3 regions of the Mesorhizobium sp. B2-5-7 genome follow, and region 3 is predicted to be linked to each of the others. Evidence: predicted binding sites of a transcription regulator. Region 3 holds the regulator's gene; each other region holds the start of a gene.
What was found. The regulator PhoB, encoded in region 3, activates phosphate uptake and scavenging genes when phosphate is short. The targets are predictions, from matches to a motif close to TGTCATNNANCTGTCAT.
Positions count from the first base shown of each region.

Region 1: phnF (phosphonate metabolism transcriptional regulator PhnF) is a predicted target of PhoB. The motif match lies at 5,695-5,711, and genes of this name have one in related genera.
Region 2: ppk2 (polyphosphate kinase 2) is a predicted target of PhoB. The motif match lies at 7,859-7,875, and genes of this name have one in related genera.

Region 1 is NZ_VFUO01000002.1:746,097-756,764, reverse strand. Features, by position in the region: gene FJ543_RS11150 (ABC transporter substrate-binding protein) at 187-1,179, shown strand; gene FJ543_RS11145 (sugar ABC transporter ATP-binding protein) at 1,330-2,883, shown strand; gene FJ543_RS11140 (ABC transporter permease) at 2,880-3,845, shown strand; gene FJ543_RS11135 (zinc-binding alcohol dehydrogenase family protein) at 3,910-4,926, shown strand; gene phnF (phosphonate metabolism transcriptional regulator PhnF) at 4,929-5,678, opposite strand; gene phnG (phosphonate C-P lyase system protein PhnG) at 5,790-6,251, shown strand; gene phnH (phosphonate C-P lyase system protein PhnH) at 6,251-6,862, shown strand; gene FJ543_RS11115 (carbon-phosphorus lyase complex subunit PhnI) at 6,864-7,976, shown strand; gene FJ543_RS11110 (alpha-D-ribose 1-methylphosphonate 5-phosphate C-P-lyase PhnJ) at 7,973-8,884, shown strand; gene phnK (phosphonate C-P lyase system protein PhnK) at 8,881-9,657, shown strand; gene phnL (phosphonate C-P lyase system protein PhnL) at 9,704-10,411, shown strand; gene FJ543_RS11095 (DapH/DapD/GlmU-related protein) at 10,408-10,668, shown strand, end outside.
Region 2 is NZ_VFUO01000001.1:1,310,899-1,321,566, reverse strand. Features, by position in the region: gene FJ543_RS06670 (substrate-binding domain-containing protein) at 1-813, opposite strand, end outside; gene FJ543_RS31420 (hypothetical protein) at 979-1,122, shown strand; gene FJ543_RS31415 (hypothetical protein) at 1,183-1,332, shown strand; gene FJ543_RS06665 (DUF423 domain-containing protein) at 1,348-1,710, opposite strand; gene FJ543_RS06660 (multidrug efflux MFS transporter) at 1,743-2,996, opposite strand; gene FJ543_RS06655 (GntR family transcriptional regulator) at 3,112-3,777, shown strand; gene FJ543_RS06650 (DUF982 domain-containing protein) at 3,881-4,141, shown strand; gene FJ543_RS06645 (hypothetical protein) at 4,209-4,355, opposite strand; gene FJ543_RS06640 (glycosyl transferase family 90) at 4,553-5,524, shown strand; gene FJ543_RS06635 (glycosyl transferase family 90) at 5,662-6,633, shown strand; gene FJ543_RS06630 (aldo/keto reductase) at 6,657-7,700, opposite strand; gene ppk2 (polyphosphate kinase 2) at 7,972-8,892, shown strand; gene FJ543_RS06620 (dihydrofolate reductase family protein) at 8,962-9,606, opposite strand; gene FJ543_RS06615 (glyoxalase superfamily protein) at 9,739-10,281, opposite strand; gene hemB (porphobilinogen synthase) at 10,543-10,668, opposite strand, start outside.
Region 3 is NZ_VFUO01000002.1:446,687-457,354, forward strand. Features, by position in the region: gene pstS (phosphate ABC transporter substrate-binding protein PstS) at 1-821, shown strand, start outside; gene pstC (phosphate ABC transporter permease subunit PstC) at 888-1,871, shown strand; gene pstA (phosphate ABC transporter permease PstA) at 1,875-2,726, shown strand; gene pstB (phosphate ABC transporter ATP-binding protein PstB) at 2,723-3,526, shown strand; gene phoU (phosphate signaling complex protein PhoU) at 3,552-4,259, shown strand; gene phoB (phosphate regulon transcriptional regulator PhoB) at 4,279-4,968, shown strand; gene FJ543_RS09665 (ROK family protein) at 4,971-6,206, opposite strand; gene xylF (D-xylose ABC transporter substrate-binding protein) at 6,471-7,511, shown strand; gene FJ543_RS09675 (sugar ABC transporter permease) at 7,721-9,073, shown strand; gene FJ543_RS09680 (ATP-binding cassette domain-containing protein) at 9,084-9,908, shown strand; gene FJ543_RS09685 (CHASE domain-containing protein) at 10,047-10,668, shown strand, end outside.

The DNA of each region.
Region 1 (10,668 bases), 300 kb from region 3:
AGAGCCGCCGCTGGGGGAGTCATTGTCGGGCAGTTGGAAGAACTGGCTGAAACACCGCTTGCATCGGCTGGATCGATGCACTATCAAAACGGTGCAACTGTTTTTTATTGATAAAGTTCTGTTTGGGCCACGCCTATCCGGACGGAGCTTCCGTTAACGTTCACCGGGCGACTTAGGGAGGATCCTATGAAATTCGTGACCAGCATTCTCAACCGCCGCGCCGTCATGGCCCTGGCGGCAGCATCGATGCTCACCGGCGTCATGCATACCGCACCGGTTTCGGCGGCGGATGTGACCATCCCGATCATCGTCAAGGACACCACGTCCTTCTACTGGCAGATCGTTCTGGCCGGCGCCCGCAAGGCCGGCAAGGATCTCGGCATCAACGTGCCGGAACTCGGCGCCCAGGCCGAGACCGACGTCAATGGCCAGGTCTCGATCCTCGAGAACGCCGTCGCCAGCAACCCGGCCGCGATCGTGATCGCGCCCACCGAGTTCAAGGCGCTGGGCAAGCCGATCGATGAAGCAGCCGCCAAGGTCAAGGTCATCGGCATCGACTCCGGCGCCGACTCCAAGGCCTTCACCTCGTTCCTGACCACCGACAACGTGCAGGGCGGACGCGTCGCCGCGGACGGCCTTGCCGCCGCCATCGGCGCCGCCAATGGCGGCAAGATCGAGGGCGACGTCGCCCTGATCACCAACGCTCCCGGCGCCGGCTCGCTCGAACAGCGCAAGCAGGGCTTCACCGAGCAGCTCAAGGCAAAATATCCCGGCCTGAAGCTGGTCGCCGACAAATACGCCGACGGCCAGGCCACCACCGGGCTCAACATCGCCACCGACCTGATCACCGCCAATCCGAACCTCAAGGGCATCTTCGCCTCCAACCTGATCATGGCGCAGGGCGTCGGCCAGGCCGTCGCCGAAAACAACCTTGGCGGCAAGCTGGCGCTGGTCGGCTTCGACAGCGACGAGAAGCTGATCAAGTTCCTCAACGACGGCGTCATTTCCGCCCTCGTCGTCCAGGATCCCTACCGGATGGGCTATGACGGCATCAAGACCGCGCTCGCCGCCTCGAAGGGCGAGAAGGTCGAGGCCAATGTGGACACCGGCGCCAATCTGGTGACCAAGGCCAACATGAAGGACCCCAAGATCGACGCGTTGCTCAATCCCAAGCTCTAAGCAGCCGGCGTTCAAAACCGCTTCCGGGGCTAGATGTCCCGGAAGCATCCGCCGCCAAAGCGGCTTGGCGATCAGCCCGTTTGGCCTTACCTGAAAGACGACCGCAGTCTCGCCGAATGCCAACCGCGAGGCCAATCTGGGAGGATTGTCATGACGCCGACGGCGCAGGAACTGCATCCGGCCCCCGTGCTGGAACCCGGCAGGACCATCCTCGAACTGCGCGGGCTGGAAAAACGCTACCCCGGCACCCATGCGCTGAAGCCGGTCAATCTCGCCTTCAAGTCAGGCGAAATCCACGCCATCGTCGGCGAGAACGGCGCCGGCAAGTCGACCCTCATCAAACTCCTGACCGGCGTCATGCCGCGCACCTCTGGCGAGGTCCTCTGGGAAGGGCAGCCGGCAGCCCTGGCGACGCCGCATGAAGCGATGGCGCTCGGCATCAATGCCGTGCACCAGGAAGTCGTGCTGTGCCGTCACCTGACGGTCGCCGCCAACATGTTCCTTGGCGAGGAAAATTCCCGTTTCGGCATCCTGCAGCAGCGCGCCATGGTCAGGGAAGCGCAGACGATCATCGACGATCTCGGCTTCGACCTGCCGGCGCATGTCGTGCTGGGTGATCTCACCATCGGCCAGCAACAGCTGATCGCCGCTGCCCGCGCCACGGTGCGCGGCACCAAATTCCTGATCTTCGACGAACCCACGGCCTACCTCACCCGCAAGGAGGCCGACCAGCTTTTCACGCTGATCCGGCGCCTGAAGGGTGAAGGCGTGACGATCATCTACATCAGCCATCGCATGGAGGAGGTCTTCGAACTCGCCGACCGGGTTTCCGTGCTGCGCGACGGCACGCTGGTCGGCACACGCAATATCGCCGAGACCAATGATGCCGAGCTGGTCAAGATGATGATCAACCGCTCTATCGAACAGGTCTATCACAAGGAGCATTTCACGCCGGGCGCTCCGATCGTCGAAACAAGGAACCTGTCGGGCAAAGGCTTCGAGAACATCTCGATGACGGTGCGCGCCGGTGAGATCGTCGGCCTCTACGGACTGATCGGCGCCGGCCGCAGCGAGTTCGTCACCTCGCTCTATGGACGTCACAAGAAGTCGGCCGGCCAGATCCTGTGGGAAGGCAAGGACGTCCAGATCAACTCCGAGCACGACGCGATCAAGCTCGGCATGGCACTGGCGCCGGAAAGCCGCCGCGACCAAGGCCTTTGCCTCAATTTGCCGGTCGGCCTCAACCTCAACCTGCCGATCTACAAGCGCATCTCCAGCAATCTGTTGATCTCGAATGCGAAAGAGAAGGCCGAGGCCGACCGTCAGATCGCCGGCCTGAGGATCAAGACGCCGACGCGCGGGGCGCTGGCGTCGAGCCTTTCGGGCGGCAACCAGCAGAAGATCGTCATCGGCAAATGGCTGGCGCACGGCGCCAAGCTGTTCATCTTCGACGAACCGACGGTCGGCGTCGATGTCGGCACCAAGGCGGAGATCTATCGCCTGTTCGGCGAGCTGTTGTCGAAGGGCGCCGGCATCATCCTGATCTCGTCCTATTTGCCAGAGGTCTACGAACTGGCCGACACGCTGCACGTGTTCCGGCGCGGCAAGCTGGTGGCCACGCACGGGTTCCACACCGCCAGTCACGAGGACATTCTCACGCAGGCGCTCGCCGAGAAACAAGAAAAACTGGGAGGACAGACATGAGCATCGAGGCGATCCCCGCCGAAAAACCGAAGCGCAACTACAACGTCCTGTTCGGGCTGACGCTGCTGGCGCTGCTGGTGCTGCTCTGGATCGTCCTGTCCCTGGCGACGCCAAGCTTCGCCTCGGGCAACAACATCGCCAATCTTCTGCGGCAGGGCTCGATGATCGCCATCATGGCGGTCGGCCAGACCTTCGTCATCATCACCGGCGGCATCGATCTGTCGGTCGGCGCGGTGGTCGGCTTCGCCACCGTCGTCGTCGCCATGCTGATCAATGCCGGCGTTCCGATCGCGGTCGCCATCCTGATCACCTTGCTCGTCGGTGTCGCCATCGGCCTTTTCCATGGCTTCGGCATCGTCAAGATGGGCTTGCCGCCCTTCATCATCACGCTGGCGACGCTGACCTCGCTGCGCGGCATCGGCCTTTTGATGACCAACGGCAACTCGATCAACATCAACAGCGACAGCTTTACCGCCTTCTCGCGCAATTCCTTTATCGGCATCCCCAATTTGTTCTGGATGGTGATCCTGGTGGGTGTGCCCGCCTATGTCTTCCTGCATCACAGCCGTTGGGGCCGCTACCTCTTTTCGGTCGGCTCCAACGCCGAGGCCTCGCGCCTGTCCGGCGTCAATGTCCAGCGCACCATCTACATGGCTTATACGCTGTCCGGCCTGTGCGCGGCCTTCGTCGGCGTGCTGCTCGCCGCCCGCATCGGCATCGGCAACCCGACCCAGGCCGAGGGCTGGGAACTGCAGGCGATCGCCTCTTCGGTCATCGGCGGCACCTCGCTGTTCGGCGCGGTCGGCTCGGTGCACGGGCCGCTGCTTGGCGCCTTCATCCTGGCCACCATCAACAACGGCGCCAACCTGCTCAACGTCAACTCGTTCTGGCAGCGCATCATCACCGGCGCGCTGATCATCATCATCGTCTACTTCGACGGACTGCGCCGCCGCGGCAAATGACGCATTCCAATCGATCGCCGGCTTGGCGCGGGCCGGCGATTTCTTGAACAGACTGGATCAAAGCATGAAAGCCGTCGTCTGCCGCTCGCCCGGCGACCTTGCTGTCGAAGACCACCCGGCTCCCGGCGCCCCGCCTCCCGGCTGGGCCCTGGTGGCGGTCAGTCATGTCGGCATCTGCGGCACCGACTACCATATCTTCGAGGGTAAGCACCCTTTCCTCGCCTATCCCCGCATCATGGGCCATGAAGTCTCCGGCACAGTGACCGAGCGGGGCGAAGGCGTCGACCTCGCCCTTGGCGAACCGGTGATCATCAACCCCTACCTTTCCTGCGGCAAATGCATCGCCTGCCGGCACGGCAAGCCCAATTGCTGTGTCAGGATCGAAGTGCTCGGCGTGCACCGCGACGGCGCGATGTGCGAACAGATCCTGGTGCCGGCTAAGAATCTCTATCCCACCAACGGCCTGTCGCTCGCCGACACCGCCGCCGTCGAATTCCTGGCCATCGGGGCGCATGCCGTCCGGCGCGCCCGGGCCGAGCCTGGCGCCCGCACCCTGGTCATCGGCGCCGGCCCGATCGGGCTCGGCACCGCCATCTTCGCCCGCATTGCCGGGTTGGATGTGACACTTCTCGATATGAGCACCGAAAGACTGGTCTTCGCGGCGAGTGAACTCGGCTTTTCGATTCTCGACGGCTCGCAAGGACCCGTGTCCGATCTGGTGCGTGATGCGACCGACGGCGAAGGCTTCGACGTAGTCTTCGACGCCACCGGCAACACGCGATCGGTTCAATCGGCCTTTGCCCACGTCGCGCATGGCGGAGCGCTGGTGCTGGTCAGCGTCGTCAAGGACGATATTGTTTTTTCCGATCCCGAGTTCCACAAGCGAGAAATGACATTGATCGGCAGCCGCAATGCGTTGCGCGCCGACTTCGACCATGTCGCGGCCTCGATCCGCAATGGTGCCGTGCCGTTGGCCAAGCTTGTCACCCACCGCACCACGCTGGCCGATACGCCAGGAGATCTCGCACGCTGGGCGCATGAAAAGTCGGGCCTGATCAAGGCCGTGATCGAGATCGGATAGCCCTACAGCGCCGACAGCTTCAACTCCACCCGCTCGGCCGGAAAACGCGACTCCGAAAACTGGATTGGCTGGCCGTCAGGTGTGACGTTGACCGCAACCGTGACCAGCACGATGGCGCCCGGCTGCAGATCGAGATCGGCGAGATCGGCGGCGTCCGCATGGCGTGCCGAGAGCACGGTCGATTGCCTGAGATAATCGTCGATGCCGAAACGTGCGAGCGAGGCGGTGATAGAACCGGTTTGCGCCATCGCCTTGTCGATGCCGGCAAAGCGCCGGGCATCGAACCATCCAGCGGCGCGCGACACTGGCCGTCCGTCAGCCTCGCCGCGTGTCTCCAACCGGATCACCTCGGCACCCCTGGCAAGGCCAAGGCCTTCGGCCACGCGCTGGCTGGCGGGCTCGACCGACGAAGCGAGCAGCACGATGTGCCGTTCCGACGTCTGCCCCTGCAGGCCAGTCGAAAAGCGTGTCCGCGCGCCAATCGGATAGGACAGCCGCTTGCGTGACAGGACGAAGGTGCCGCGTCCCTGCTCGGCCCGCAGCACGCCCTCCTGCACGAGGGCCGATATGGCGCTGCGTACGGTGTGACGGTTGACGCCGTAGCGCTCGGCCAGCGCGACTTCGGGCGGCAGCGCGGCGTTTTCGGCGAAATCGGCGGCGGCGATGGATTGCAGGATCCTGTCGGCGATCTGGCGCCACAGTGAGACGCCGCTGCGCCGCTCGATGCTGTCGGCCACATCATGCCCGATCATGTTTTGCCCCCCGGCCTGTCACGCACCCGTCATGGACTCGCGTTAGGTAATATGTATAATTTGTATAGTTGTCTATATCAATAGACAAATTTAGCTGAGAGGAAGTTGGCGATGCGAGGACAGGAAGGCCGCGACCAGGCCGAGCGCAAGGCCGCCATGGCGACGCTGGCGCAATCGAGCGGCGACGACATCGTGCGGCTCTGGAACGAGTCCGGCTTGCCTTCGCAAGCCGAACTTCTGCGCGGTCCCGAGACGGGCCTGGTCACGCTGCGTGGCCGCATCGGCGGCGGCGGCGCGCCCTTCAATGTCGGCGAGGCGACCGTCACGCGTGCCACTGTCCGGCTGCCATCCGGGCAGGTCGGCCATTGCTACGCGCTTGGCCGCGACAAGCAGAAGGCGAAGCTGGGAGCAATAGCCGACGCGCTCTGGCAGGACCCTGCCCGCCGCACCGAGGTCGAGACCAGGCTCATTACGCCTTTACGCTCGGCTCTCACCGCTGCCCAGGAAAAACGCCGCGCCGAGACGGCGGCAACGAAGGTGGATTTCTTCACCATGGTTCGCGGAGAAGATTGATGGATATCGCTGCGCAATCGATCGAGGGCGGTTTCGCCGATCCGGTCTTCAACGCTCAGACCGTGTTTCGGGCCGTCATGGATGCCATGGCGCGGCCGGGCAGTGTCCACCCCTTGCCACCCCTGGCCCGCCCGCCGGCTTCGCTCTCGGCGACGTCGGGCGCCGTAGCACTGGCGCTATGCGACAACGACACGCCGCTCTGGCTCGACCCTGCCCTGCATGCCTCCGCCGCGATCGGGTCCTGGCTTGGGTTCCATACGGGCGCGCCGCTGGCCAACACGCCGGCCGACGCGCATTTCGCGTTTGTTTCCACGCCGGCCGAGATGATGGCGCTCGACGGTTTTTCGCAGGGCACGCAGGATTATCCCGACCGATCGACGACGCTGATCCTGCAGGTCGGCGACCTCGTTTCAGGCACTCCGTTACTGCTGGAAGGCCCGGGCATCGAAACCAGCGCCACGATCGCGCCGGCACAGATGCCGCGCCATTTCGTCGAGCAGTGGAAGCAGAATATCAGGCGCTTTCCGCGCGGCGTCGACATCATCTTCGCCACATCGGACCGCATAGCCTGCCTGCCGCGCACGACGCGTATCAAGACGATGGAGGCGTAAGATGTATGTCGCGGTAAAAGGTGGCGAAGCCGCCATTGCCAACGCCCACAGCCTGCTTGCCGACCGCCGGCGCGGCGACCGCTCGGTGCCCGCACTTCGCCTCGACCAGATCGTGGAACAGCTGGCGCTCGGCGTCGACCGGGTGATGAGCGAAGGCTCGCTCTATGACAGGGAACTGGCCGCGCTAGCCATCGTTCAGGCGCGCGGCGACATGATCGAGGCGATCTTCCTGGTGCGCGCCTACCGCACCACGCTGCCGCGCTTCGGCTATTCCAGACCGATCGACACCAGCACCATGCTGGTCGAGCGGCGTGTGTCGGCGACCTACAAGGATCTGCCCGGTGGCCAGTTGCTCGGCCCGACCTTCGACTATACGCATCGGCTGCTCGACCCTGAACTTGCCGCTGGCGCCGATGTCGCCGAGCCCTTGCAGCGCGAGACGGAAGCGCAGGCGATGCCGCGTGTCTCGGCTATCCTTGCCCGCGAAGGCCTTATCGAGCCCGATGGCGACATGCCTGGCGATCATGTTCCCGGCGACATCACCCGCGAGCCGCTGGAATTCCCGATGGCGCGCGACATCCGCCTGCAGGCACTGTCGCGCGGCGATGAAGGTTTTCTGCTGGCGCTCGGCTATTCCACCCAGCGCGGCTATGCCCGCAACCATCCCTTTGTCGGCGAAATCCGCATCGGCGAGGTCGAGCTGGAACTCGACGTTCCCGAACTGCCCTTCGCCGTGCCGCTCGGCACGGTGCGCGTCACCGAATGCCAGATGGTCAATCAGTTCAAGGGCTCGGCCAAGGCGCCGCCGCAATTCACCCGCGGCTACGGCCTCGTCTTCGGCCAGAGCGAACGCAAGGCGATGGCCATGGCGCTCTGCGACCGCGCCTTGCGCGCCTCCGAGCTCGGCGAGGATATCGTCGCCGCCGCCCAGGACGAGGAGTTCGTCATCTCGCACTCCGACAATGTCCAGGCCACCGGCTTCGTCGAGCACCTGAAGCTGCCGCACTACGTCGACTTCCAGGCCGAACTCGATCTCGTACGTCGCATGCGCGCCGAGTACGAAGCACGCGAGAATCCAGCGAAGGCGGAAGAAAAAAAGGAGGCAGCGGAATGACTGCGCAACCGACAGACATCGCCACCTACAACTTCGCCTATCTCGACGAGCAGACCAAGCGGATGATACGCCGCGCGATCCTCAAGGGCATCGCCATTCCGGGCTACCAGGTGCCGTTCGCCTCGCGCGAAATGCCGATGCCCTATGGCTGGGGCACTGGCGGCGTGCAGGTCACCGCGTCGATTATCGGCCCCGACGATGTGCTCAAGGTCATCGACCAGGGCGCCGATGACACCACCAATGCCGTGTCGATCCGCGCCTTCTTCAAGAAAGTCGCTAACGTCGCGGTCACCACCGATACCGCCACCGCCACCATCATCCAGACCCGTCACCGCATCCCCGAACATCCACTCACGGCGGGCCAGGTGCTGGTCTACCAGGTGCCCATCCCCGAACCGCTGCGCTTCCTCGAGCCGCGCGAGACCGAAACGCGGAAAATGCATGCGCTGGAAGAATACGGCCTCATGCATGTGAAGCTCTATGAGGACATCGCCAAGCACGGCCGCATCGCCACCACCTATGCCTATCCGGTCAAGATCGAGGGCCGCTATGTGATGGACCCGTCGCCGACGCCAAAATTCGACAATCCCAAGATGCACCGCTCGCCGGCCCTGCAGCTGTTCGGCGCCGGCCGCGAAAAGCGCATCTACGCCGTGCCGCCCTTCACCGATGTGGTGAGCCTCGACTTCGAGGATCATCCGTTCGAGGTGCAGACTTTCGATCAGCCCTGCGCGCTATGCGCGGCCGAGAATGTCTATCTCGACGAGGTCATCCTCGACGACCATGGCGGCCACATGTTCGTCTGCTCCGACACCGATTATTGCGAGAAGCGGCGCGCCGACGGCCATCGCGGCCACCTTGCCCCCGAAACCGATCTTGCCGCAGGAAACATGGAGCCGGCGCAATGACCGACGAACCGCTGCTGCGCGTCTCGGCGCTCTCCAAGTTCTATGGCTCGCGGGTCGGCTGCGACAATGTCTCCTTCGACCTGTGGCCGGGCGAGGTTCTGGCGGTCGTCGGTGAGTCCGGCTCCGGCAAGACGACGCTCCTCAACTGCCTGTCGACGCGGCTGCTGCCTTCCTCCGGCACCGCCAGCTACCGCATGCGCGACGGCCAGTTCCGCGAGCTCTACCGCATGAGCGAGGCCGAGCGCCGCTTCCTGATGCGCACCGACTGGGGCTTTGTCCATCAGAACCCAGCCGACGGCCTGCGCATGACGGTCTCGGCCGGCGCCAATGTCGGCGAACGGCTGATGGCGGTCGGCGACCGCCACTACGGCAAGATCCGCGCCACCGCGGTCGACTGGCTGTCGCGCGTCGAGATCGAGGAAGACCGCATCGACGACGAACCGCGCGCCTTTTCCGGCGGCATGCGTCAGCGGCTGCAGATCGCCCGCAATCTCGTCACCGGGCCAAGGCTGGTGTTCATGGATGAGCCTACAGGTGGCCTCGACGTCTCGGTGCAGGCCCGCCTGCTCGACCTGTTGCGCGGCCTTGTCACCGATCTCGGCCTTGCCGCGATCGTCGTCACCCACGACCTCGCGGTGGCGCGGCTTCTGTCGCAGCGCATGATGGTGATGAAGGATGGCCGCGTCGTCGAAAGCGGCCTCACCGACCGCGTCCTCGACGACCCGCGCGCGCCCTACACGCAATTGCTCGTATCCTCGATTTTGCAGGTGTGATGATGGCGCGTGTCCCGCCGACGATCAACGATTGGAGAACTTTCTGATGCCGACCCCACTCGTTGTTTCCGACGTTGCCAAAAGCTTCACCATGCATCTGCGCGACGGCATCAAACTCCCTGTCGTCGCGGGTGTCTCGTTCTCGATCAAGGCGGGCGAATGCACCGTGCTCGGTGGTCCGTCCGGCGCCGGCAAGAGTTCGATCCTGAAGATGCTCTACGGCAACTACGCCGTCGACGAAGGCCAGATCATCGTCAGGCACGAGGACGGACTGATCGACCTCGCCCATGCCAGCCCGCGCACCGTGCTTGCCGTACGCCGGCAAACGATCGGCTATGTCAGCCAGTTCCTGCGCACCGTGCCGCGCGTCTCGGCTCTCGACGTCGTCGCTGAGCCACTGGTTGAACGCGGTGAGGAGCGCGAGGCAGCCCGAGCCAAGGCACGCGCGTTGCTGGCCCAGCTCAACCTGCCGGAAAAACTCTGGATGCTGCCGCCGGCAACCTTCTCGGGTGGCGAGCAGCAGCGTGTCAACATCGCGCGCGGCTTCATCACTGAGCACCCCATCCTGCTGCTCGACGAGCCGACCGCATCGCTCGATGCGACGAACCGCGACGTGGTGATCGAACTCATCGCCGCCAAAAAGGCGGCGGGCGTCGCCCTGCTCGGCATCTTCCACGATCACGATGTGCGCGAGGCGGTGGCCGACCGCATCATCGACGTCACCGCCTTCGCTCCGGGAAAAATCGCCGCATGACCAGGAAGCTATCGGAGACGCCGCTGGTTCACCCGACGGCGGAGGTGCACAACTCGACACTCGGCCGCTGGACCGAGATCGCCGACCGCAGCCGGGTTTCGGAAAGCGAGCTCGGCGACTATTCCTACATGATGCAGGACTGCGCGGTCTGGTGCGCGACGATCGGCAAATTTGCCAACATCGCCGCCAGCGTGCGCCTCAACGCCACCAACCACCCGACCTGGCGGCCGACGCTGCACCACTTCACCTACCGCGCC
Region 2 (10,668 bases), on a different contig from region 3:
GGCCAGGATGGCGGTGGGCGGCGTGTCGGAGGCGAAGATGGTCTCGAGCCCCGCCTTTGTGCTCGCCACGTCGTTGGCGGTCTCGTAGACAGGCACTTTGGACACGTCGACGCCAACCCGCGAAAGCTCCCGGAGATAGCCGGTGAGGCGGTCGCGCGTCCCGGCATACGTTGCCGCCCGAACCTGTTCGGCCGAAACAAGGCCCGTCCTGTTGTCGGCGAAGGGCAGGGCCATCACGGCGAAGCGGCGATGGCCGAGATCCGTGAGATGGCGGGCCGCCATGCCGGCGCCGGCAATGTTGTCGACCCCGATCGCGGCGACCGAGCCGTCCTCGGAGTCGAGGTCGAGCGCGACGAAGGGCAGCTTGCGCTCACGTGCCAACTCCACCAGGCGCGAGCCACCTTCGATGCAAAAGACGATGAAGCCGTCGACCAGAGCGCTCTGGATGTTCCAGGCAAGCTGCTCGTTGTTGGCGGCCGAGACCAGGGAAATGCCGGCTCCGGTCGCATCGCAAGCTTGCGAGATGCCCGCCATCATGACGCGCGCAAACGGATCGTCGAAGAAATAGGAGAGGGGCTCGGCGGTGGCCACGCCGATGGCGTTGACCTTGCCGGCCCGCAGCAGCCTGCCCTTTGGATCGGGGCCGCCATAACCCATTGCCTCGGCCGCGGCGCGAACCCGTTCGCGGACCTCCTCGCGCACGATCTCGGGGCGGCTGAATACGTTGGACGCGGTGCCGTGCGAAACACCGGCGGCCTTGGCGATGTCGGCCAGCCGTACGGGTCGTCGATTGCCTGCGGTGAGTGACGCCATTTGTGCGTGCCTCCTGACATCCATGTAGCACGTTCTTCCGCCGCATCTAGTATTTTCGTTGGATCGATTCAAATTTTGCTTGACCTACGCCGGTTTCGATCCTAGATTTTGAATCGATCCAAGTGGCAGCTTGTTCTGCTGAATGGCCAAAAAGGGAGGAGCGCCATGCATCCCGTCAACTACCTGTTCGCCGACATCTACCGCAACGACTGGAATATCGGGTCAGCCACCAACAAGGCTAGGCATCGTGGTGAGACGGGCCCATGGGTTCGCGATCTTCGCTTCTTGGTGGCGCGCAAGCGGAGCTGATCAAACCGGCTTTTTTCGCGCCCGACGATTGGATCGATTCAAAGACAAGGAGGATGAGTCATGCATCCCATCAAGCATCTGTTCGAAGATATCTACCGCAACTACTGGGGCATCGCACCGGCCACCGAGCGACCGGAAGCGCGACGACGGGTGAAACCTGCTGTTGGCGGCCGTGCCCTTTGGGTCCGCCCGGAACGCCGCCGGGATTGACCTCAAGCAATCATTTCAGGGTCGTGGACGTGCCACGGCCGAGATCGCTATCGCCAGCCAGCCTGCAATGAGCAGGGTGCCGCCGATCGGCGCCGACATCGGAAACAGCCTTGAGCCCCAGAAATCGCGGGCGAGAAGATCGCCCGCGAAGAGGAGCAGCCCGGCGAGCAGAACGAGGCTGGCGATGCGCAGCCAGCGGTTCGCGCCGATAAGGCCGATGGCGAGGAAGACCGGCGCATGCATCAGCAGGAACGACGCGGCGGTGCCGGTAAAGGCGCCGCCGCGGTGGGCGGCGGCCGCCGAAAGCGCCACCCCCGCCGCGCCGACGAGGCCGCCGGCAAGCACGAGGAGGCGGCTGCCGTTTGGATCGGGGTTCATGGCCGGCGTGCTCCTTCTTTCTTCAGCAAGCGTCAGGGCTTGCGCGCTTCCAGCGCCATATGCCGCGTCCGCCGCGACTGGACGATCCAGTTGTAGGCCGCCCCGAGCGCCATCAGCACCGACGTGCCGAGAAACACCGCCGGCATGCCGAAATGGCCGCCCACAAAACCGCCGGCCAGTGGCCCCGCGACCTGTCCGACATACTGCGCCGAGATCGCCAGGCCAAGCACGTTGCCGCCAACGCCGTCGGGGATGTTGTGCCTGATGACACTGGTGATGCAGGGCAGGAGGCCGCCCAGCGCCAGGCCCATCAGGAAACGCAGGCCGATAAGCTGCCAGCTATTGGTGACAAAAGCCTGCGGGATAAGGAGCAGCGCCGAAACCGCCAGTGCTCCCACGACAACGTTCCAGTGCCCGATCCGGTCCGCGAGCTTGCCGAGCCAAGACGCCGAGAGGATGGTGCCCAGCGCGGCGGCCGACATCACAACGCCGGCGACGAGCGTCACCCTGCTCTGGTCCTCGATGAGCTGCTGCACATAGACGGTGATGATCGGCTCGATCGACATTGTGGCGAAGGCGAGCAGCATGCCGGTGGTCAGCATGGCCACGACCGGGCGCTTGTCCGGGATCTGCGACCAGCCGCTTTTCGGCTTTGCCGCCGACACCGGTTTGGCTGGCTTCGGGCGCGGGCTCTCCTTGATGAGGAAGGTCGTTGCCAGGAAGGCGAGGAAGATCACACCGCCTGACAAGAGGAAGGTGGCGCGAATGCCGATCACCGGCGGCAGCACGCCGCCCAACAGGGGACCGACCAGCGAGCCCGCCGTAATGCCCGCCGACAGCACGCCAAGCGCCCAGCCGGAACGCTCCTTCGGCGTCTGCATGGCCACCAGTATGGTTGAACCGGAGGAATAGCCGCCCGCGAAGCCGATCAGCAGGCGCAGCAGAACCAGTTGCCAGACCGTCTCGACCATGCCCGTCAGCGACATACAGATCGCCATGCCGAAGGAGGCGCGCACCAGCATCACCTTGCGCCCGTAGCGGTCACCCAGGCGTCCCCATAGCGGCGCTACTGTGGCCGCGGCGAAGAAGGTGGCGCCATAAGCGACGCCGGACCACTGCACGATTGCCGCGTGGCCCTGTGCGCCGAGCTGTTCGACATAGAGCGGCAGGAATGGCAACAGCAGGGTCATGGCGATGAGCGTGCTGAACGAGCCCGCGAAACAGACCGCGAGATTGCGCCGCCAGTGAATGTTGTAGCCGCTTTGCTGCGTGTCTTCCTGCGTCATGCCCTGCCTGCCCGGTATCAGCGCTTGTTGCGGATACCATTTTGGGATACCAAATTGGTCTCCGTCATGAACTTCACGCCGGCCGCTGTCAATGCGGCTTCGGAAAGGGCGCGCGATGTCGCAGATGCAGAATGTCGAACGGCAGCTTCGCGAGATGATCCTGGCGCTCGAGATCGGGCCGGGAGAGCGGCTGACCGAACGCTGGATCGAAAGCCAATTCGGCGCCTCGCGCACGCCTGTCAGGGCGGCGCTGCTGCGGCTGGAGACCGAGGGGCTGGTCGGCAGGGACGGGCGCGGCTGGACCGTTTCGCCCATCAATCTGGCCGAACTCGAGCAGGTTGCGGTCTATCGCGAGGCGGTCGAGATCGCGGCATTGCGGCTGACGTGCGGGCAAGCCGACAAGAGCGCCATCGATGTCATCGAGGCGATGCTCGATTCCTGCGACGAAAATACGCCGCGCGAGGAGTGGCATCGTGTCGGCATGGATTTTCACATCGAGCTGGCGCGGCTCTCCGGCAACGAATTCCTGTTCCGGGCGGTTCGTGACGCGATGACGCGTCTGTCGCGCGCCCGCTGGCTGGAAGTGCGTGACGAGACGGCCCTTGGCCGTGCCTGGGTCGAACATCGCGCCATTCTTGCCGCGACACGCCTCGGTCAGGCTGATGAAGCCGCGCGGCTGCTGTCGGCCCACATCGTCGGCAGCCGTGATCGGCTGGTGACGTCGCTTGCCAACGACCGACGTGGCCTTCGCGCCAGGGGATTTGCCGTCGTCGCCGCTTAATGCGGTCCATGGGCTGCGGCGCGCTGGCCGGAAAAACAGACGGGTCTGACGTGAAGCGCACTTTCGGCCTCGCTTCAAGGAAGCCGATGGCGTAAGAGCGGCGATGGAAAACAACCGGTTTGAAACACCTGTGACCGTCAAATCCGTCACGGCGGGAAGCACTCAGCTCTTGCGTTCGGCAAGGGAGGCTTCCGATTACCTCCTCAACAACTGGCCCGGCAAGCGCAGCCCCAAGCATCGTGCGGCGCTGCAGGCCTGTCACGACGCGCTCGCCGGCGACAAGCCGGCGATGAATGCCAGGCGCGCTTTCATCGCTGCGGCGCGGGAAGTGGATGTCTTCATCAGCGACAAGGCGCCAGCGTGATATTAGCTCGCGGTTTGGGCTGACAATTGGATTTGAGGCTCGGCCCGCATTAGCGGGCCGGATGCCGTTAATCCTTCGTTTCGGTCTCAGTCTCGGTTTCAGGTTTCGTACGTTCGCGCGCGGCAACCTTGGCCGCCAGCTTTTCAGCCTTCTTGGCCGCTTTCTGGCGGTCGCGCTCCTTGCGTTCCTGATCGTAGTTTGGTGCTCGCGCCATGTCGGCTCCTTTTGTGACTGCCTTGCGGCCCTGAGCCTGCCTAGGAGCATTAGCCGTCAAACACAACAGCCGAAGCGATAATGCGTGGCTGCTGGCATCGAAGAGATGCGGGCGCTTGCCAGATCGGCGCCACAATGATGTAGGACATGCGGGCGCCATGGATTGAGAACCGCCCGTTTGTTTTGATCAAGTGACCGATGGCCACAATTTCGCGGACCGCAGCAAGAGTTTTCTATTATGCGAGAAACGTCGCGCGCGATGTCGCTCCGCAAGCGTTGTTTCGTGCCCGGCTGGCTGGCCGTCTCGAAAGGGCCAGGCTTTCCGGTGAGGCGGCGCGCCGCAGGCTGAATTACTACAACAAGTTGCAGGATGGTTTCGCGCCAAGCGCCGATGCCATGCGCATCGGCAAACTGCCCTTCACGCCGACCATGTACTATTACGACCTGAAGGAGTTCGCCCGCTACTTCGATCCCGGCCTGCTCATCGACCTGGAATTCGGCGACGTCAGGAATGTCCCCAAGGTGCCTTCGATCGTCAAGGACCGGCCAATCTGTGCTGACGACAAGAACGCGATCATCATGAAACTCGACAAGTTTCGTCATTTCCAGATGCCGGCTGACGCGATGTCGTTCGCCGACAAGCTGCCGTCCGTTGTCTGGCGCGGTGATCTCAACAATCCGATCAGGACAAGATTTCTGAACGCTGTGCGCGACCTGCCGTTCTGCGATGCCGGTTCGCACAAGCCGAACGCACCGCCCGAATACGCCAGGCCTTTTCTCAGCATCAGCCAGCACCAGCGCTATCGCTACATCGTCTCGCTCGAGGGCAACGACGTGGCGACCAATCTCAAATGGATCATGAATTCGAAGTCGCTCTGCATGATGCCGCCGCCGACCTATGAGACCTGGTTTGCGGAGCGGCAGCTCGAAGCCAACGTCCACTATGTGCCGCTCGCGGCGGATTTCTCGAACCTTGAGGACCACGTCGCCTATTTCGAGCGGAATCCGGCGGAGGCGGAGCGCATCATCGCGGCTGCGAACGCCTATTGCCGGACATTCGACGACGAACAGACCGAGCAGACGATCTCCCTGCTGGTGCTCTACAAATACTTCGTGCTCTCGGGCCAGATCAAACCGGATGCCGAGGTGTGGCGCTACATAACGGGCTAGTTGCGGCGCTCGGTCGAGGCCGCCAGCCGCATTCGGGCGCTATCGGAATGCGTGGCTGGATGGTAGGGCAATCATGCTGCGGGAACCATCCCGACCTTCACTTGTTCAACCGCGTTTATCTTTGATCAAAAGAGTCCATGGCCACCCTCCAACGAACGACGGCAAAGGTCTTCTACTATGCGCGGAACGTCATGCGCGATATCGCGCCCCAGGCGATCTTCCGGCGGCGATTGGCCAGCCGCCTGCAGCAGGCCAGGCTCTCGGACGAGGCCGTGCGCCGGCGACTGAATCACTACAACAAGCTGCAGGACGCTTTTACACCAGGCCCGGATGCTGTGCGCATCGACAAGATACCGTTTGAACCGAGCATGTACTATTACGACCTGAAGGAATTTGCCCGCTATTTCGATCCATCATTGCTCATCGACCTGAAGTTCGGTGATGTCATCGGCGTGCCCAAGCTGCCGACCCTCGTCAAGGACCGGCCGATCCGCGCCGACAACGGCAATGCCGTCGTCATGAAGTTCAACAAATTCCGCCACTTCCACATGCCCCTCGATACCGTCGCCTTCGCCGACAAGCGCCCTGCCGTGGTCTGGCGCGGCGACCTCAACAACCCGATCAGGACACGGTTCCTGGATGTCGCGCGCGACTTGCCGTTCTGCGATGCCGGTTCGCACAAGCGCAGCGCACCGGCTAAGTACAGCAAGCCTTTCCTCAGCATCAGCCAGCACCTGCGCTATCGCTACATCGTCTCGCTGGAGGGCAATGACGTGGCGACCAACCTCAAATGGATCATGAATTCCAACTCGCTCTGTCTGATGCCGCCGCCGACCTACGAAACATGGTTTGGCGAGAGCCAGCTCGAGGCCGGTGTCCACTATGCGCCGCTCGACCCGGATTTTGCCGATCTCGGCGAAAAAGTGCGCTATTTCGAAGCGCACCCGGCCGCGGCGGAGCGCATCATCGCCGCAGCCAATGCCTATTGCCGCAAATTCTCCAATGAACGGGACGAGCATGCGATCTCCTTGCTGGTCCTCTACAAATATTTCGTGCTCGGCGGCCAGATCGAACCCGATCCTGAACTCTGGCGGTTTATCGGCGGCTAGCTCTGCTCTCGGCCTGACGCCGATCAGATATCGCTGCGGTCGAGAACCAGGTCGGCGGGGCCGAAGCGATCCTTCGCTGTCAGTTGCTGGTGCCAGTAGGGGTAGAGCAGAGCCGGCCGGCTGACCGCGTCGAGGCGCTGGCGTTCTTCGGTGCCGAGCTTCAGGGCCGCCGCCGCAAGGTTGTCCTTGAGCTGAACGTCGTTGCGGGCACCGATCACCAGCGAGGAGACGGCAGGGCGTCCGAGCAGCCAGGCGAGCGCCACCTGCGCCGCCGAGACGCCACGATCCTTGCCGATCTCGACCAGCACATCGACAATCCGCCACAGCCGGTCCTCGTCGCGGATCGGCGGCTCGGACCAGCCGGCAAGCTGGCGAGCGGTCGGGCTGTCGCGGCGGTATTTGCCCGACAGCAGGCCGCCGGCGAGCGGGCTCCAGACCAAAACGCCCAGCCCCTGGTCGACCGAGATCGGCAAGAGCTCGTACTCGGCCTCGCGCGCTTCCAGCGTATAGTGGATCTGCTGGGTGACGAAGCGTTGCTGGTGACGGCTGTCGCTGATGGAAAGCGCCTTCATCACCTGCCAGCCGGAATAGTTGGAGCAGCCGATGTAGCGCACCTTGCCCTGGCTGACCAAACTGTCGAGGGCGGCAACGGTCTCCTCGAGCGGAGTGAGGCCGTCCCATTGGTGGACGAAATAGATGTCGATGACATCGGTCTTCAAGCGCTTCAGGCTGCTCTCGCATTCACGGATCAGATGATGGCGCGACAGGCCCTCGTCGTTCGGGCCCTTGCCGATCCGCATCCGCGCCTTGGACGCGATCAGCACATCGTTCTTGCGCTTGCCGCCGAGAGCTTCGCCTATGATCTCTTCGGAGAGGCCGTTGGAATAGACATTGGCGGTGTCGATGAGGTTGATGCCGGCATCGATGCACATATCGATCATCCGCTTGGCTTCGGCGAGATCGCTGTTGCCGACCGCGGCGAAGGGCCCGGCGCCGCCGAATGTCATGGTGCCAAGCGTCAGTGTCGAAACCTTCAGGCCGGAACGGCCAAGGGTGCGGTATTCCATGTCAGATCCTCACGATTTTGTTGAAGAGGCGTGCCGGCAAGGCAGGCCTGGAAGGCGACCGCGCATTTGTAGGACAATTCGGCCGGCTTGTCGCCATGCGACGACGGTCGATCGATCGCACATTGCGGAATTTGCAACGCCGGCAATTGCGCCTGTGCTGCAATAAAACCGTCACTGCCGGCCTATATTGAAGTCGGCTCAGGTGTTTCCATTGGCCAGCAATTGGAGCGCCCAGTGGTAACCGACAGGGCTTGCAAGCGGAGCAGTTGATATGACCGAGCTGAAACAGAATTCCCCTGCCAAGGACTGGCTTGAAGCCGAGCTCGCCGACACGCTCGACGAGGACTATGAGCTCGAAATGTCGGAGCCGGCCCTCTCGATGGAGATCGCCAAGATCTACAAGAACTCGCATCCGCCTTCGATCGATCGCATGCAGTATTTTCGCGACCTGATCAGCCTCCAGTCCGAATTGATCAAGCTGCAATCCTGGGTCGCCTACCACAAGAAGAAACTGGTGGTGATATTCGAGGGCCGCGACTCCGCTGGCAAGGGCGGCGTCATCAAGCGCATCACACAGCGGCTCAATCCGCGTATCTGCCGCGTCGTGGCGCTTCCGGCTCCGACCGAACGCGAGAAGTCGCAATGGTATTTCCAGCGCTATGTCCCGCATTTGCCGGCAGGCGGCGAGATCGTTTTGCTCGACCGCTCCTGGTACAACCGCTCCGGCGTCGAACGGGTAATGGGTTTTGCCAGCCCCGAGCAGGTCGAGGAGTTCTTCCATGACGTGCCGGAGTTCGAGCGCATGCTGGTGCGCTCGGGCATCACCGTGGTCAAATATTGGTTCTCGATCACCGACGAGGAACAGCAAATGCGCTTTCTGATGCGGATCCACGACCCGATGAAACAGTGGAAGCTGTCGCCGATGGACCTGCAGTCGCGGGTGCGCTGGGAACACTACACCAAGGCCAAGGAGGAGACCTTCGCCCGCACCAACATTCCCGAGGCGCCCTGGTTCATCGTCGAGGGTAACGACAAGAAGCGCGCGCGGCTGAACTGCATCGACCATCTGCTCAAGCAGCTGCCGTATGAAGAGGTGCCGCACGAGGAGATCACGCTGCCGGAGCGCGTCTTCAACCCGGAATACGAGCGCCAGGTGCTGCCGCGCGAGCTTTACGTGCCGGAGAAGTATTGAGCGAGAGTTTTGTCTTTCTCCCCGTATAGTGACGGGGAGAAATGGGCTTTCGTCGAGGGTTTCTCCACCTTACGCCCGTTTGATGACGACGTGCGTGGCCAGTGCCGTCGCAACCTGTTCGCTGCACTGGTAGCCAAGATTCAGCATGTCGAGGCCCGCAAAAAGGTTCTCGCCTCTGCCAAGCAGCACCGGCGAGATCGCCAGGTGCATCTCGTCGATCAGCTTTTCCTGCAGATACTGCCGGATGGTGGAGACGCCGCCGCCGACCCGCACATCCTTGCCTGACGCGGCCGCTTTGGCCTGTTCGAGAGCCGAATGGATGCCGTCGGTTACGAAATAAAAAGTCGTGCCGCCTTCCATCACGATGGGATCGCGCTTGTAATGAGTCAGCACGAAGGTCGGGACGTGATAGGGCGGATTGTCGCCCCACCAACCCTTCCAACTGTCGTCAGGCCACTCGCCCCGGATCGGCCCGAACATGTTGCGGCCGAGGATCCAGGCGCCGACATTCTCGAAGCTGCGCGCCGCAAAGTCTTCGTCAACGCCTGTCTCGCCGCCTTCCTGGCCAAACATCTTGCGGAAGGTGCGGGTGCTGAAAGCCCATTTGTGCAGGGCCGGTCCGCCGACACCGAGCGGATTTTCAAGGCTCTGATCGGGACCGGCGCCATAGCCGTCAAGCGACAGGCTGAAAGCGTTGACGCGAAGTTTGGACATGAGGACCTCCTCCTTGAGAACCAGTTGTATTTTGCAAGTGGTTCCTTCTAGCAAACTGATTTTAAATTGCAAGCGGTTTTTCGAGTCGGAAAAAGGTGTGTCCGAATCTAGCGGCAGGCTACGGCCACCGCCTCATTGGCCGTTCAGTTCCATGAAGCGGATGTGATTGCTGAACGGGTCTATGACCTCGACCGTCAGCCGGCCGTCTTCATGCTCCAGGCCGGGCTTCATGTAGCGGTAGTCCTTGCCGGCAAGCTCTTTCTGGAAGTCGCGGATGCCCTTGATATAGACGACCATGTTGCCGCCCGGCGTCGCGTCGCCCGCATGTTCGGACAGGTGCAGGACAAGGTTGTCGCGCGAGATTTGGGTGTAGAGAGGGAAATTTTCCCCGTAGCGGTGCTCCCAGTCCACGGTGAAGCCGAGGAAGCCGAGGTAGAATTCGTGCGCCTTGGCAACGTCGAAGATGCGCACGATCGGCGCCGTCCGTTCAAACACGATCTTGCCCTGGCCGGCTGGCGGCGCTTCGATTTTTGCCGACAGGATATTCCAGCTCGCCAGTCCAAACTGGCGCGCGACGATCTCAAGGGCCTCGCTGTGGCTGATCGTCAGGTCGCGGGCGGCAAGCGCCTCCCGCATGGCTTTCGCCATCGTCTTGGCGTCGCGATAGGCAAGCATGTCCGTTTCCTCGGGTCACGGCGAAGCCTTCGTCAGTGCCCGCATTGCCGACGCCTTCGCCCGACGGGTGAAACGGGTCAGGAAGCATCATCGGGAGGCGTTCGCCATACCTCTTGGGCCGAGGTGCGGGCTGCCGGCCGCCTCCGGCCGTGCTTCCATCATAGCTGCAGCTGCCGGTTTTTGTCAGCGGGTTTTCGATAGAACCGCCGACCAGTCGAAAGAGTGGTGACTCTACTGAAGTGCCTTGCCCGGGAAGTCGGGCTACCCCTTCAGCATCACAGCCACTTCGGGCGCGAAATAGGTCAGGATGCCGTCGCAGCCGGCGCGCTTGAAGGCCAGCAACGACTCCAGCATCGCCTTCTCACCATCGATCCAGCCATTGGAATC
Region 3 (10,668 bases):
GCGCCACCGACAAGCCGATGTCCGACGCCGATCTGGAAAAGAACGGCCTCGTGCAGTTCCCGATGGTGATGGGCGGCATCGTGCCGATCGTCAACCTCACGGGCATCAAGCCGGGCGAACTCGTCCTCGACGGCAAGACGCTGGCCCAGATCTATCTCGGCGCGATCACCACCTGGGACGATGCCGCGATCAAGGCCCTGAACCCGGACCTTAAGCTGCCGTCGACCGCTATCGCCGTCGTTCATCGTTCGGACGGCTCGGGCACGACCTTCAACTTCACTGACTACCTCGTGAAGCTCTCGCCCGACTGGAAGGACAAGGTCGGCTCGGATACGGCCGTCGAATGGCCGACCGGCGTCGGCGCCAAGGGCAGCGAAGGCGTTGCCAACACCGTCAAGCAGACCGACGGCGGCATCGGCTATGTCGAATATGCCTATGCCAAGCAGAACAATCTCTCCTACTCCAAGATGCTGAACGCCGCCGGCAAGGTCGTCGAGCCGTCGCTCGAATCCTTCGGCGCGGCTGCTTCGAACGCCGACTTCAAGGGCGCCAAGAACTTCAACGTCATCATCACCAACGAGCCGGGCGACGCCACCTGGCCGATCGCTGCCTCGACCTGGGTGCTGATCCACAAGACCCCGGACGATGCCGCAGCCACCGGCGAAGCGCTCAAGTTCTTTGCCTGGGCCTACAAGGACGGCAAGGAAACCGCCAAGGCGCTCGACTATGTGTCGATCCCCGATAGCGTCGTCGACCTGATCAAGGCTTCGTGGAAGGCCGACATCAAGGCCGACGGCAAGCCCGTCTACGCCGGCGAGTAATATCTTTCTGGAGGAGCGCCGCCCCGCGGCGCTCCTTTTCAATCAACACAAAGAGCCGAGCTTGACATGAGCGCTGCCCACGAAGCCTTGCCAGCCATTCGAGGTTCACGCGACGCCACCGTCAGACGGTTCGCGTTGACCGATTCGATCTTCCATGGGCTGACCCGCGCCGCCGCCATTCTCGTGCTGGTGCTGCTCGGCGGCGTCGCCATCTCGCTGTTCGCCGGTTCCTGGCAGGCACTGTCGACCTTCGGCTTCTCCTTTCTGACCACCGAGAGCTGGAATCCCGTCACCGAGAAATTCGGCGCCCTGGCGCCGATCTATGGCACCATCATCACTTCGGCCATCGCCATCCTGATCGCTGTGCCGCTCGGCATCGGCATCGCCATTTTTCTTACCGAGCTTTGCCCGCGTCCGCTTCGGCGCCCGATCGGCATGGCGGTGGAACTGCTGGCCGGCATTCCTTCGATCATCTACGGCATCTGGGGCCTGTTCGTGCTGGCACCGTTCCTGCAGACGACAGTGCAACCTTTCATCATCAACGTGTTCCACGGCATTCCCGGCCTTAACAGCCTGTTTGCCGGGCCTCCTTATGGCATCGGCCTGCTGACCTCGGCGATGATCCTGGCCATCATGATCCTGCCTTTCATCACCTCGATCACCAAGGATGTGTTCGATACGGTGCCGCCGGTGCTGAAGGAGTCCGCCTACGGCATTGGCTGCACGACCTGGGAGGTAACACGCCGGGTCGTCGTCCCCTACACCCGCATCGGCATCATGGGCGGCGTCATGCTTGCGCTCGGCCGTGCACTCGGTGAAACCATGGCGGTCACCTTCGTCATCGGCAACGCCCACCGGATCAGCGCCTCGCTGTTCGCGCCGGCAACGACGATCTCGGCAACCATCGCCAACGAATTCACCGAAGCCGTCGGCGATCTCTACACTTCCTCGTTGGTGGCGCTCGGCCTGATCCTGTTCGTCATCACCTTCCTCATCCTTGCCATCGCCCGCTACATGCTGATGCGCATCGATGCCCGTACCGGAGTCTGACCGATGTCGACAGCCGCATCGCTTCACCAGAGCCGCAAGCGCAAGAACGGCGTGATGATGACGCTCTGCGTCGTCGCCGCCGGCATCGGCCTTGCCTGGCTGGCGCTGATCCTCGGCGCGCTGCTCTATAAGGGCCTGTCGGGCGTTTCGCTCTCAGTGTTCACGGAAATGACCCCGCCGCCCGGTGATGCCGGTGGCCTGCTCAACGCCATCTACGGCAGCATCGTGATGACTATTATCGGCATCGTCGTCGGCACGCCGATCGGCGTGCTGGCCGGCACCTACATGGCCGAATATGGCCGCTTTTCGAAGCTCACCACCGTGGTGCGCTTTATCAACGACATCCTGCTGTCGGCGCCCTCAATCATCATCGGCCTGTTCGTCTACGAATTGATGGTACGGCCGATGGGGCATTTCTCGGCCATCGCCGGTGCCGTGGCACTGGCCATCCTGGTCATTCCCGTCGTGGTGCGTACCACCGAGGACATGCTCAACCTTGTGCCGAACGCTTTGCGCGAGGCCGGCACGGCGATTGGCGCGCCGCGCTGGGTGGTGATCCGTTCGGTGGCCTACCGCGCGGCGATGTCCGGCATCGTCACCGGCATATTGTTGGCCATTGCCCGCATTTCCGGCGAGACCGCGCCACTTCTTTTCACGGCGCTGAACAACCAGTTCTGGTCGAGCAACCTCAACGCGCCGATGGCCAGCCTGCCGGTCACCATTTTCCAGTTCGCTCTCAGCCCCTACGAGGAATGGCAGCAACTGGCCTGGACCGGCGCACTCATAATCACATTGACGGTTCTCGCGCTCAGCATCTTTGCGCGCAGCCTGACCGGACGCAGAGAGGACAAATGAGCCAGATGTTGTCTCCAGACATGACGATTGCCGCCGAGGCAGCCGCCAAGGCGAAGATCGAGGTCAAGAACCTCAATTTCTACTACGGCCAGTCGAAGGCGCTGAAGGACATCACCTTGTCGCTGCCCGAGCGCAGCGTGACGGCCTTCATCGGACCGTCGGGTTGCGGAAAGTCGACGCTGCTGCGCGTCTTCAACCGCATCTACGAGCTCTACCCCAAGCAGACCGCCGAGGGTCAGGTGCTGCTCGACGGCCAGAACGTTCTCGACCGCTCGCAGGACCTCAACCTGTTGCGCACCAAGATCGGCATGGTGTTCCAGAAGCCGACGCCGTTCCCGATGTCGATCTATGAGAATATCGCCTTCGGCGTCAGGCTCTATGAGAAGATCGGCAAGGCCGAGATGGACGGCCGTGTCGAGCAGGCGTTGAAACGCGCCGCGCTGTGGAACGAGGTCAAGGACAAGCTCAATGCCAGCGGCCTCAGCCTGTCGGGCGGCCAGCAGCAGCGGCTTTGCATCGCCCGCACCGTGGCGGTCAAACCGGAGGTCATCCTGCTCGACGAGCCGGCCTCGGCGCTCGACCCATTGTCGACCGCCAAGATCGAGGAATTGATCGACGAGTTGCAGGCCGACTACACGATCGTCATCGTCACCCACAACATGCAGCAGGCCGCGCGCGTGTCGAAGCAGACGGCTTTCATGTATCTGGGCGAGCTGGTCGAATTCGACAAAACCGAGAAGATCTTCACGTCGCCTCGCGAGAAGCGCACGCAGGACTACATCACCGGCCGCTTCGGCTGATCTCACGCATACGAGGACCAGGATCATGGCCGAACACACAGTCGCAGCCTTCGACGAGGATCTCGGACAGATCAGCAAGCTGATCAGCGACATGGGCGATCTCGCCGGCACGATGGTCGGCGGCGCCACCAAGGCGCTGCTGAATTCCGACAACGCGCTGGCACAGCGCGTCGTCTCCGACGACGCCATCATGGACGCGCGCCAGCGCGAACTCGATGATCGCGCCATCACCCTGATCGCCAAGCGCCAGCCGATGGCCGACGATCTGCGTCATGTCGTCGGCTCGATCCGCATGGCGGGCGATCTCGAACGCATCGGCGACCTTGCCAAGAACATCGCCAAGCGCGTCGGCTCGGTCGGCCTCACCGCCACGCCGCGCGACTTGTCGCATTCCATCGACTCCATGGCGCAGCTGGTGCTGATCCAGGTGCAGGGCGTCGTCGAGGAATATGCGGCCGGCGATGCCGCCGCCCTCGCCAAGCTCAGGAATGACGACGAACGCATCGACGTCAAATACACTTCGGTCTTCCGCGAACTCCTGACCTACATGATGGAGGATCCCCGCAACATCACGGCTTGCACGCATCTTTTGTTCTGCGCCAAGAATCTCGAACGCATCGGCGACCATGTGACCAACATCGCCGAGAATGCGTATTATGTGCTGACCGGCACGCAACTGCCCGCCAACCGTCCGAAGCAGGACGAGACGGCGATGTCGGTGCCGGCGGCTTGACGGCAGGGATGATCGATCGATGATCGCGCCACGCATCATGGTGGTGGAGGACGAGGAGCCGCTGGGCGTGCTCCTCCGCTACAACCTGGAGTCCGAGGGTTACCAGGTCGAGGTGGTGACACGCGGCGACGAAGCCGAGATACGCCTCCAGGAAAACGTGCCCGACCTGCTGGTGCTCGACTGGATGGTGCCGGCGGTTTCCGGCATCGAACTCTGTCGGCGCCTGCGCATGCGGCCCGAGACGGAGCGATTGCCGATCATCATGCTGACGGCGCGCGGCGAGGAGAGCGATCGCGTGCGCGGCCTCTCGACCGGCGCCGACGACTATCTGGTCAAGCCGTTCTCGACGCCGGAATTCATGGCCCGGGTCAAGGCGCTGCTGCGCCGCGCCAAACCGGAAGTGCTGTCCAGCGTGCTCAAGGTCGGCGACATCGTGCTCGACCGCGAATCGCACCGGGTCTATCGCAAGAAGAGCGAGATCCGGCTCGGACCGACCGAGTTCAGGCTGCTCGAATTCATGATGCGCCATCCCGGCCGCGTGTTCTCGCGCAGCCAGTTGCTCGACAATGTCTGGGGCGAGACGATCTACATCGACGAGCGCACCGTGGATGTGCATGTCGGCCGCCTGCGCAAGGCGGTCAACAATGGCCGCATGCCCGATGTGATACGCACCATCCGTGGCGCGGGCTACGCAATCCGCGAGGATTGAGATCAGGCCACGTTCTTGCCGGATCTCACCTGCACGCCCGGCGCGAAGATCTCCTGGTCGACGAAGGTGAGCGCGCGCATGGCGCAGCCCTCGCGGATCAGCGGCAATTCGTTCGGCTCTGTATCGAAGGAAATCGACGTCGAATGCTGGCCGCCGGCGGTCTGGGCGATGGCCTCACGCAAGGCCGGCTCGATCAGATCGAAGGCGGCGGCGCTGACGCCGACCATCGCAACCGGCGCCGGATCGATCAGCGCGAACAAGCTGCCAAGGCCATAGCCCAGCGCCTCGCCGGCCTTGCGATAGGCCTCGCGCTCCGGTCCGTCTCTTTCGCGCGCCGTGGCCGCCAATGCGCGCATGTCGGCGTCGCTGACGTCGACCGGTTTGGCGTCCTCACCCATCTGTCCTGCATTACGCCAGATGGCATAGTTGCCGGCATAGGCCTCGACGCAGCCGCGCCGCCCGCAGCGGCAGAGCGCGCCGCCGGGGCGATGGATCATGTGGCCGAACTCGCCGCCTGAGGAATGGGTGCCGGTGAACAGCTCGCCCTTCAGCACCAGGCCCATGCCGATGCCGTGCGAGAGCAGGATGGCGATGAAGTCGTCGCGGTAGCGCTCGGGGTCGCGCCAGCGCAGCGCCACAGCCATCATGTTGCAGTCGTTCTCCATGGTGGCGGGGATGCCGAATTCGGCTTCGAGTATATCGGCGAAGGCAATGTCCGTCTGCGGCGTGATCGGCGACCACAGCATGGCGCGCGCCTCGGTGTCGGTGATGCCCTGGATCGCCAGCGCGATGCGGGCAATGCTGGCGACATCGAGGTCGGGATCCTCGAGGCGGCGCCGGACGATGGCCACGCATTCGCCGATCAGCGCCTCGCGCGACATGGTCAGCGTGTCCAGCCGGCGCTGCTCCTCCGATATCACCTGGCCGGCGTAGTCGATGACGGCGACGGAGAGGAAATTCAGCGACAGCACCAGGGTCATGACCGCCGCGGCCTCGGGGTTGAGACAAAGGCCCACCTGCGGCCGGCCGCGTTTCAGTGAGCCGGCCTCGTTCGGCTTGCCTTCGCTCAGGATACCTTCGCCGATCAGGTCGGCTGATATCGCCGATATGGTCGAGTGGCTGAGGGCGGTAGTAGCGGCGATCTCGGTGCGCGAGGGCTGGCCACCCCGGCGCACGGCTCCAATCACCATTGCGCGGTTGCGCCGGCGCAGATCGTCGTGGCGGATTCCGACCGACATCATTCCCTCCCCGTCGCCGCGGTTCTTGACGCCCCCTCGAACACCTCCGGCAACGGGTCGAATACTGGCAGAAGCGGCTGGGGCTGTCATTTATTTATTGCGGGGCTCGAAAAAAGGCTTCCGGCACCTCAAAATCCGTCAGAATCAATGTTGACAGTGCTCAGGCGATGGATCAGTGTTTTTTCGAGGCTCGAAAAAATAGGGCCTTTGTGCCGGCCTTAGGGCCAGTTTGGTCGCGCCACACGCGGGCGCAGGGAGGATATCATGAAGAGATTCACAGTCGCCGTTCTGGCGGGTGTCGCCATGTCGCTGACGCTGGCGTCGGTCGCGCAGGCGAAGGGCAAGGTCATCGGCGTGTCGTGGTCCAACTTCCAGGAGGAGCGCTGGAAGACCGACGAGGCGGCCATGAAGAAGGCGATCGAGGCCGCGGGCGACAAGTACATTTCCGCCGATGCGCAGTCCAATCCCGGCAAGCAGCTGACCGATGTCGAGAGCCTGATTTCGCAGGGTGCCAATTCGCTGATCATCCTGGCGCAGGACGCGTCGGCCATCGGCCCGGCGGTACAGAAGGCGCTCGACGAGGGCATTCCGGTCGTCGGCTATGACCGGCTGATCGAGAACAAGGACGTCTTCTACCTGACCTTCGACAACAAGGAAGTTGGCCGCATGCAGGCCCGCGAAGTGTTCAAGGTGAAGCCTGAGGGCAATTACGTCTTCATCAAGGGCTCCGGCGCCGATCCGAATGCCGACTTCCTGTTCTCGGGCTCGATGGAAGTGCTGAAGGCGGCCATAGACAGCGGCAAGATCAAGAATGTCGGCGAAGCCTATACGGACGGCTGGCTGCCCGCCAACGCCCAGAAGAACATGGAACAGTTCCTCACCGCCAACGACAACAAGGTCGACGCCGTGGTCGCCGCCAATGACGGCACCGCCGGCGGCGTCGTCGCGGCGCTGACGGCGCAGGGGCTCGCCGGCACCGTGCCGGTCTCCGGCCAGGACGGCGACCACGCCGCGCTCAACCGCATCGCGCTCGGCACCCAGACCGTATCCGTGTGGAAGGACGCGCGCGAACTCGGCAAGAACGCCGCCGAGATCGCCTCGCAACTCGCCGACGGCAAGAAGATGACCGACATCGCCGGCGTGAAGGACTTCACGACGCCTGGCGGCAACACCGTCAAGTCGCTGTTCCTGACCCCGGTGGCCATCACCAAGGACAATCTCAACCTCGTCATCGACGCCGGCTGGATCAAGAAGGACGAAGTCTGCACGGGCGTTGCCGCGGGCAGCGTCGCGGCCTGCAACTGAGCTTGATCGCCTGAACAGCCGGAAGCGCCGCGGCGTTCCAATTTCCTTGTTTTCGCAATTCCGGACGAAAAACCGCTACGCACTTTTCCTGGAATTGCTTCCAAGCCGCGGCGTTTTCCCGACAAGATTTGTGTTTCCGCCGCTGGCGGCTAACTTCTGGGCTCTGGTCCGGCATCCGCGTCAGGCGGCAAGCCGCTGGGAGGACATCCATGACCGACACGACCGCAACCTCGCAGGCCGATACGGCGCGTGCGTCGGAACTCGGCGCGGTCGCGCGTTTCCTGAAGGCGACCGAGATCGACACCCGCATGCTCGGCATGATCGGCGCGCTGCTGCTGATCTGGGTCGCGCTGCATGTGATTTCGAGCCTGCGTCTCGGCGTCAATCCGCTGGATTTCGACAGCCGCACGTTCCTCACGCCACGCAATCTGTGGAACCTGTCGGTGCAGACGTCCGCGGTCGCCATCATGGCCTGCGGCATGGTGCTGGTCATCGTCATGCGCAACATCGACCTGTCCGTCGGTTCCGCCGAGGGCTTGATCGGCATGGTCATGGGCTTTGCGCAGGTACATTTCCTGGTTCGGTTCGTGGGACTTGAACTCGGCAACCCATGGATCTGGGTCCTGGCACTGGTCATCGGTCTGGCGCTCGGGCTTTTGATCGGCGCCTTCCAGGGCTTCGTCATCGCCTATCTCGAAGTGCCGGCCTTCATCGTCACGCTGGGTGGCCTGCTGGTCTGGCGCGGCGCCGCCTGGTGGGTCACGTCAGGCCAGACGGTGGCACCGCTCGACGCCACTTTCCAGCTGATGGGCGGCGGACCGGCCGGATCGATCGGCGCCACCTGGAGCTGGATCGTGGGTATCGTCGCGTGCCTGGCCGTCGTGTTCGCGCTGTTCAACGGGCGGGTCCAGCGCAAGCGCTTCCGCTTCCCGCTGCGGCCAATCTGGGCCGAGACGCTGCTCGGCGTCATCACCTGCGCCGTCATCATGGGCGCGGTCTGGCTGGCCAACTCCTATCCATGGCCGATCGGGATCGTGAACCGGTACGCGGCCGCCAACAACATCACCGTGCCGGAGGGCGGGCTGTTCATCGCCCACGGCATCGCCATACCGGTGCTGATGGCGGTCGCCGTCGGTCTGGTCATGACCTTCATCACCAACCGCACCCGTTTCGGCCGTTATGTCTTTGCCATCGGCGGCAATCCGGAAGCGGCCAATCTCGCCGGCATCAACACGCGCTGGATCACGATGAAGGTGTTCATGATCATGGGCGTGCTGGCCACGATCGCCGCCGCCATTTCGTCGGCCCGGCAGAACTCGTCCACCAATGTGCTGGGAACATTGGATGAGCTGCTCGTCATTGCCGCGGCCGTCATCGGCGGCACCTCGCTTGCTGGCGGCTCGGGAACCATCATCGGCGCCATGCTCGGTGCATTGCTGATGCAGTCGCTGCAGTCGGGCATGGTGCTGCTCGGTGTCGATTCGCCGTTGCAGAGCATCGTCGTCGGCGCCGTGCTGGTCATCGCGGTCTGGCTCGACACCGTCTATCGCAAGCGGGTTTAGGGAAACGACCATGGCTGACAAAACCGCTCCCGTAACGGCCCTCACAACTGCGCCCACTGGCACGCCGCTGGTCGACATGCGCAACATCTCGATCGCCTTCGGCGGCATCCGCGCCGTCGACGACGCCTCGATCGATCTTTTCCCCGGCGAGGTCGTGGCGCTGCTCGGCCACAACGGCGCCGGCAAGTCGACGCTGATCAAGATCCTGTCCGGCGCCTACAAGCGCGATGCGGGGCAGATCTTCGTCAATGGCGAGGAGGCAGCGATCTCCAACCCGCGCGACGCCAAGAAATACGGCATCGAGACGATCTACCAGACGCTGGCGCTGGCCGACAATGTCGACGCCGCCGCCAACCTGTTCCTCGGCCGCGAGCTGATGACCGCCTGGGGCACGCTCGACGACGTCGCCATGGAGGCCGAGGCGCGCAAGGTGATGGGGCGGCTCAATCCCCGCTTCCAGCGCTTCAAGGAGCCGGTGATCAAGCTGTCGGGCGGTCAGCGGCAATCGGTGGCGATCGCGCGCGCGATCCTGTTCAATGCCCGCATCCTGATCATGGACGAGCCGACGGCGGCACTTGGGCCCCAGGAAACCGCCCAGGTCGGCGAGTTGGTCAGGCAGCTCAAATCCGATGGCATCGGCATCTTCCTGATCAGCCACGACATCCACGACGTGTTCGAGCTGGCCGACCGTGTCTGCGTGATGAAGAACGGCCAGGTGGTCGGCACCGCCCGCACGACTGACGTCACGCAGGACGAGGTGCTTGGGATGATCATCCTGGGCAAATGTCCTCCAGGTGCCATACCGGGGCCGGGTGCGCTGAAGATTGCCGCCTGAGGCCGGTCAGGCCGCTTTGGGCGCCCCGTTGCCGTTCACGTGATATGCCAGTGATCACGATGGTTTGACCTGACCATTGTGTTGGCCCGGCGACTTGCCCATAAAAGGTCCTGTTTTGCTCATGGACCGCATCATCCGTTGAAGAAGCTTTTTCCAATCGTCGCGTTCATTGCCGTTGCACTGATCAGCATGACCATGGCGGGGTTCGCTTATTTCGCGACGCAGGAAGCCGCCCGCATCAAGTTCGAAGGGGCGGCCGATGACGCCCTCAACCGGATCGAGAGCCGCATCGACCTGCACCTGTCGCTGCTGCGCTCGACACAGGCCCTGTTCGACGCACGCAACGGCGATATTTCCCAGAACGAGTTCAAGGCATTCTTCAAGGCGCTGGATGTCGACAACAATTTCGCCGGCCTGCGAGGCATCGGCTTCCTGCGGCTGGTCAGGACGGGCGACGAGGCAGCGGTGGAACGCGACACCCTCCACGATTTCGGCGCCAGTCATCCGGTCTATCCGGATACGACGCAGGCCTGGCGCACGCCGATCGCGCTTTTCGAGCCGCTCGATCCGTCCAACCAGACCATCATCGGCTACGACATGTTCAGCGAGCCGGTGCGGCGTGCGGCGATCGAAAAAGCCATGGCCGACGACCAGCAGCATGCGAGCGGGCTGGTGCAACTCGGCCAGGGCATGGGCGTGGCGCAGACGTTCACTGGCTTCCTGGTCTATGTGCGGCTCAATGTGGAAACGGCACCGGAGG